2 regions of the Clostridium chauvoei genome follow, and region 2 is predicted to be linked to the other one. Evidence: riboswitches for the same ligand, from Rfam matches in the RefSeq annotation. Region 2 holds a riboswitch; the other holds the start of a gene.
The links. A riboswitch is a leader RNA that binds a small molecule or an ion and turns the genes downstream of it on or off. The one in region 2 is predicted to bind FMN.

Region 1: another riboswitch for FMN. It lies ahead of BTM21_RS01095 (ECF transporter S component); the one in region 2 lies ahead of ribD (bifunctional diaminohydroxyphosphoribosylaminopyrimidine deaminase/5-amino-6-(5-phosphoribosylamino)uracil reductase RibD).

What each region holds. Positions count from the first base shown of each region.
Region 1 covers NZ_CP018624.1:217,115-220,509, forward strand. Annotated here, with positions in the region: gene BTM21_RS01090 (Tex family protein) at 1-1,093, shown strand, start outside; FMN riboswitch at 1,143-1,260, shown strand; gene BTM21_RS01095 (ECF transporter S component) at 1,434-2,030, shown strand; gene rimI (ribosomal protein S18-alanine N-acetyltransferase) at 2,090-2,539, opposite strand; gene tsaB (tRNA (adenosine(37)-N6)-threonylcarbamoyltransferase complex dimerization subunit type 1 TsaB) at 2,523-3,239, opposite strand; gene tsaE (tRNA (adenosine(37)-N6)-threonylcarbamoyltransferase complex ATPase subunit type 1 TsaE) at 3,236-3,395, opposite strand, start outside.
Region 2 covers NZ_CP018624.1:868,174-871,568, reverse strand. Annotated here, with positions in the region: gene BTM21_RS04070 (bifunctional 3,4-dihydroxy-2-butanone-4-phosphate synthase/GTP cyclohydrolase II) at 1-24, opposite strand, end outside; gene BTM21_RS04065 (riboflavin synthase) at 76-726, opposite strand; gene ribD (bifunctional diaminohydroxyphosphoribosylaminopyrimidine deaminase/5-amino-6-(5-phosphoribosylamino)uracil reductase RibD) at 762-1,856, opposite strand; FMN riboswitch at 2,032-2,148, opposite strand; gene BTM21_RS04055 (aromatic acid exporter family protein) at 2,229-3,197, opposite strand; gene BTM21_RS04050 (radical SAM/SPASM domain-containing protein) at 3,224-3,395, opposite strand, start outside.

The DNA of each region.
Region 1 (3,395 bases), 650 kb from region 2:
AGATCTTGTGAAAAAATATAATGTAGATGTTATTTCTTTAGGTAATGGAACTGCATCAAGGGAATCAGAAGAAGTTATATCAGAAATGCTTTCTGAAATTAAAAATGAAATGGGAAAAGAGTTAGCATATGTTATAGTTTCAGAAGCAGGAGCATCTGTTTATTCAGCATCCGAATTAGCAACAAAGGAATATCCTGATTTAGATGTTACTATAAGAGGAGCTATTTCTATAGGAAGAAGATTACAAGATCCTATGGCAGAACTTGTTAAGATAGATCCTAAGGCTATTGGGGTTGGTCAATATCAACATGATGTAACTCAAAAAAGATTAGAAGAATCTTTAGCAGGGGTAGTAGAAGACTCAGTTAATAAGGTTGGAGTAGATTTAAACACAGCAACACCTTCATTACTAAATCATATAGCTGGAATAAATACAACTATAGCAAATAATATAGTGTTATATAGAGATGAAGTTGGTGGATTTAAAACTAGAAAAGAGCTTTTAAAAGTAAAAAGATTAGGACAAAAGGCTTATGAACAATGTGCTGGATTTTTAAGAGTAATGGAAAGTAAGGAAGCACTAGATAATACTTCTGTTCATCCAGAGTCATATGATATAGCTAAAAAGTTAATTGGATTGCTAGGATATACAAAAGATGATTTACAAAATAAAAATCTTAATGATATAGAAAAAAGAGTAAATGAAAAAGGTTTAAGCAATTTAGTTAAAGAATTAGAAGTTGGGGAACCTACTCTTAGAGATATAATTAAAGAATTACAAAAACCAGGAAGAGATCCAAGAGAAGAGATGCCTAAGCCAATATTAAAGACTGGAGTAATAGAATTAAAAGATTTAACGCCAGGAATGGTTCTTATGGGAACTGTTAGAAATGTTTCGGATTTTGGAGCATTTGTAGATATTGGAGTTCATCAAGATGGTCTTGTTCACAAAAGTCAAATGGCAAATAGATTTGTAAAACATCCTTTGGATATAGTTAAAGTAGGGGATGTAATAAAGGTTAGAATAATGGAAGTAGATGAAAAAAGAAATAGGATTTCTTTATCAATGAAAGATATAAAAGAGGAAGAATAAAATACTTGAAAAATTCAGACAATAGTAATATAATGGAAGTACAATAAAATATTATCTTCAGGGCGGGGCGAGATTCCCCACCGGCGGTAAAGCCCGCGAGCTAATAATTAGCATGATTCGGTGAAACTCCGAGGCCGACAGTATAGTCTGGATGAAAGAAGGTAGAAAGTTAGATTAAAGTTAAAGGTATATTAAAATACTTTTAGTTAATCCATTTTATTTAGAAGCTTTTCGCCCTGATGTATTAAAGTGCATCAGGGTTTTTTGCATTTTGAAGTGGTAAGCATAAAATTTCTAACTTAATGCCCCAGAGGATAGACTTTTGGGAGGAGAGAAAACCATGAATAATCAAAACAAAAATTTGAACAAGTTTGTAAAAATCTCATTACTAGGAGCAATTGCCGTTGTACTAATGTACTTAGATTTTCCTGTAATACCGTTATTTCCTTGGTTAAAAATAGACTTAAGTGATGTTCCAGCACTTATGGGAGCATTTGCTTTTGGACCAGTTGCAGGTATTGTTATAGAACTTATAAAAAATTTATTAATTTTAATAGTTAAGGGAACTGGAACAGTGTTTGTAGGGGAAATTGCTAATTTTATAGTAGGAATTTCATTAGTAGTACCAGCATCATGGTTCTATCACAGAAATAAGAGTAAAAAGACAGCTCTTATAGGAATGGCATTAGGATTTATAGGAATAGAAATAATGGGAATAATAGCAAATGTATATTTCTTATTGCCAGCTTATGGAATGCATATGGAATCAGCTCAATTATTAGAATATGTAACAGTAGGACTACTACCTTTTAATGGAATAAAAGCTGTTTTAGTATGTGGAATAACTTATATGTTATACAAAAAAGTATCAATGGCAATATTTAAAGTTGATTCACATTTTGAACCTAATAAAGATAAAAATCTTACAACAGTATAATATAATTAAAATAGTCATAGTAAATTGAAGTTAATCATTTTACTATGACTATTTTTGTTTTAAAATTTATTATATTGCATTAACACAGCATTTTCTTTATTATCTTCGTAATAACCTTTTCTAAGACCTATATTTTTAAATTCAAAATTTGTATATAAATTTTGTGCTGGAATATTAGATTCTCTTACTTCTAAATTAATTGTGTTGCAATTTAAATCTTCACATAACTTAAATAAACATTGCAATAAATTAGTGGCTATATGATTTTTTCTATAGTTAGGGTGAACCCCTATATTAGTTATGTCACCTTCACCAGCTATAATCCATACGCCAACAAATCCAATAATTCTATTAGATGCTATTTCTTTAGCTACTATATATTTAGCAAGTGGATTATTAAGTTCAGATTTAATAGATTCAATGCTCCATGGCACTGAAAAACAAAGATTACTTATTTCATAAACACCATCAATATCATTAGAAGTCATAAGATTATAAGCTATTTTCATTTTTTAAAGCCAACCTTTTTTCAAGTTCTCTTTCAGCTTGAGGTTTTTTAAGATAAAATGGTGAAGAATTTATATCATCTGATTTACCTTCAAGTAACATTTTAAGTCCAAGTTCACCTAAAGATGAAGCTCTAATTATACTTAGGTGATTCGGAGCAAAGAAAGCATTAGGTAAATTGTCTTTTAAAAACTCTTTATGTTTTTCTAAACCATCACCAGTAAAAATAACTTTTTCATTTTTTTCTTTTAATAAAGCAACTAGATCACTTAAATCAAGTGCATCATAATCTGTTATTGCTTTAAGGTTTCCGTCTTCATTTTTATATAAACAAGTGTAAACACTATCTCTTAAAGCATCCATAATTGGACATATAATTCCATCGAAACATATTAAGGAATATGCAAGAGCATCTAAACTAGAAACACTTATATAAGGTTTATTTGATCCAAAACTTAGACCTTTGACTGTAGCCATTCCTATTCTTAAACCTGTAAATGAACCAGGACCTTTTGAAACAACAAAAGCATCTATGTCATCTATATCTAAATTATTATCTTTTAGAAGCATTTCTACCATGTCCATAATTAATATTGAATGTTCTCTTTTATTATTAAGAGTATATTCACCTATAAGACTATCATCTTTTACAATAGCAGCTGTAGCTACTTTAGATGAAGAATCTATACTTAAAACTATCATATTTCTAACTCCTTTACGTAATTATATCTATCTCCATATGGAGTTATAGTGATTTTTCTAAAATTTTCACCTTTGTCTAAATCTTTTTCTATTAATATATGAATATAGTCATTAGGTAAAATATCTTCTATGTAATTTGCCCATTCAATAATTGAT
Region 2 (3,395 bases):
TTCTATAGAAATAAATTTACTCATAATCTTAGGGAATTTCTTCCCTTCACCACCCTTCACTCAATATTATAATCACTACATAAATCCATGTTTTATTAGATATTCTCTTGAAATATTAGAATTATTATCTTCAATATCTTTCTTTACATATAAACGCTCTAAATATTTAGCTAAAATATCACCTTCAATATTAACTTTATCTCCTATATTCTTACTAATTAAAGTAGTTCCTTCTTGGCTATGTGGAATTAATGATACACTAAAAATATTATTATTAACCTTAGCTACTGTTAAGCTTATTCCATCAAGAGCAATAGATCCTTTATATACTATATATTTACTTGTAGCTTTATCTGCTTTTAAGGTAATCCAAGTAGTTTGCTCTTCTTTTCTAAAACTAACTATTTCAGCTGTAGAATCAATATGCCCACTTACAATATGTCCATTAATCCTATCATTAATTTTCATAGCTCTTTCTAAATTTAACTTAGAACCTATCTTTAAATAAATTAAATTACTTTTATCTAGAGTTTCTTTCATTACATAAGCTGAAAAAAAATCTTTCCCCTTTTCTGTTATGCTTAAACAAACACCATTTGTTGCTATACTATCACCTATTTTTACTTCATCTAATACTTTTTTGCATTTTATAAATACCTTATATGCTTTCTCTCTTTTTTCTATAAACTTTACTTCTCCTATTTCTTCTATAATTCCTGTAAACATTTATAACCCTCCTAATTAATCTAAAGCTTATAAAGTTAATTGTTGAATTTTCCCACCAATAAAATATCATTATCAAATCTTAAAAGCTCTTCTATTTCTGGCTTATATGCTTCTTCAACTTGTCCAACTCCACCCCCTTCAACAGGAGTTAATGCCTCTTTTCCACCAAAAATTTTAGGAGATATAAATTCATATATTTTATTGGCTAGCCCTTCTTTTAAAAGGGAAAAATTTAAAGTGCCTCCTCCCTCAACAAGAATAGAATCTATATTTTTATTACCTAATATCTGCATTACTTCTTTTAAATTTATTTTGCCTTCTTTTTCTTTTACTTCTATAACTTCTATTCCTTTATTTTCTAGAAGTACTTTATTTGTCTTATTAGCCCCTTTAGTTGTAAAAATAATAGTTTTAGAATAATCTTGATTTTCTAAAACTTTTGACTCTAAAGGAATTCTTAAATTACTATCTAAAATTATCCTAAAATGATCTTTGTTTTTAAAATCTTCATTTCTACACCTTAAATCTGGGTTATCTTTTAATATAGTATTTATACCAACCATTATTCCTTTATATTTATTTCTTAAATTATGGACAAAAGCTCTAGATTTTTCGTTGGTAATCCACTTTGATTTATAATCACAAGTAGCTATCTTACCATCCATTGTCATTGCCCATTTTAAAGCTACAAATGGTTTTTTTTTCATAATATAATGATTAAATATTTCATTTAAAATTCTACAATCCTCTTCTAAAATCCCTACTACTACTTCTATACCTGCTTCTTTAAGAATTTTAATGCCTTTTCCTCTTACTATTGGGTTTAAATCTAAGGTTCCTATTATTACCCTTCTGAATCCATATTTTTTTATTGTTTCAACACAAGGAGGTGTTTTACCATAATGACAACAGGGTTCTAAAGTTACATATAAATCTGCTCCATTTAAATTATCTTTAGCATTTTTTATTGCATTAATTTCTGCATGCTCCTTACCAAACTCACGATGATATCCCTCTCCTATAACCTTACCACTTTTTACTATAACTGCCCCAACTAATGGATTTGGATTAACACTACCTTCCCCTTTCTTAGCTAACTCTAATGCTCTTCTCATAAAAGCTTCATCCATAGATTTATCCTCCCCTAAAAAATAATAAAAGCCCTGAGTATTATTATTCAGGGCTTTTATAAACTTAAAATTTCTATGCAGAAATACACTATATCTATTTATAAAAACAAAAAACTCTGAACTAAAAAAGTTCAGAGCAAAAAATCTATAAATATAATCATAGTTTTAAATTTAAATTTTTCTTCTCTCATCCAGACTATACTGTCGGCCTCGGAATTTCACCGAATCATGCTAAAAATAGCTCGCGGGCTTTACCGCCGGTAGGGATTTTCACCCTGCCCTGAAGAAACTTATTAACTTTTATACTATTATATTATATCTATTCTAAATATTTGTCAATATTTCCTTGTTTTACTAATTCATGATGACATACTAAATTTCATGTTTTAAAGAACTCTTCACAAAATTCCTTTTTATTTCTAAGAATTCCTCCATATCATTTAAAAGCTGAAGTAATTGTGATCTATTTTCAAATTCTTCTCTGGTTTTTGGTAACTCCATTTTTTTAAATTCAGCTCTTAATATATTTAATTTTCTAAGTAGCTCTCTACAATCATTAGCTTCTTTTATATTTTTAGCTACTTCTTTTATAAAGTTTGCCATTATAGTAGTTTGTTTAAAAGACATTGAAAATTTATCAAAATGTAGTCTCATTCTTTTTATAGTATCAAATTGATTTAATCTCATATTTATATAATCGGTATGATATGAATTTGTTTTAAAGAAATTATTGTTTACTATCTTATACGCTGTATTTTTACTTTCATCTAAATTTCTTTCTAACTCATTCATTAATTTTGCTTCATCAATATCTACTGTATGAGTAAGTAAAGACTTTGACATCTTAAACAATATTACTCTAAAAGATTCTTCTATATAATCTTTATTTTTCTTAAATTTATGTTCTAATGATGGCATAAATAAATTAGCAATTGCTGAAGTCCCTATACCAATTAACATAATAAGGATTTCATTTACAATCCAATAAAAATTTATATTTTCAGCTACTAATAAATGGGTTGATAAAACCACCGCTGCTATCATACCTTCTTCAATCTTTAATTTAGATGTTAATGGAATAAATATTATAAGAAAAAGTCCAAAAACTATTGGATTTTGTCCAATAAAAATATATAGAACAAATGATATTCCTTGTCCTATCAAACATGCAAAGGCTCTATTCCTGCCTACTATTAAAGCCTTTTTTCTAGTATCTTGTATACTTAATATAGCTATTACTGCAGCAACTGGCCCAAACTTTAAATTTAAAGAATTGGCAAATATTAAAGCAACTGTTGCAGATATAGCCATTTTAAACGCTAAATTATAAATATGTTTCATTTACTACCTCCGCCTAAAATATGCTATTACTTTTTATACCTTTTAGCATATCCACATCTTTTGCATAAATCTTCAACTGCACACCTTCTTGAAAATCCATCATAAATATCCTGTGCTCTTTTTGAGTTTATAATATTATCTATAGGCATTTTAAAAATATTTCCTAAGGGTATATTACCTTCGCTATCTAGACAACAA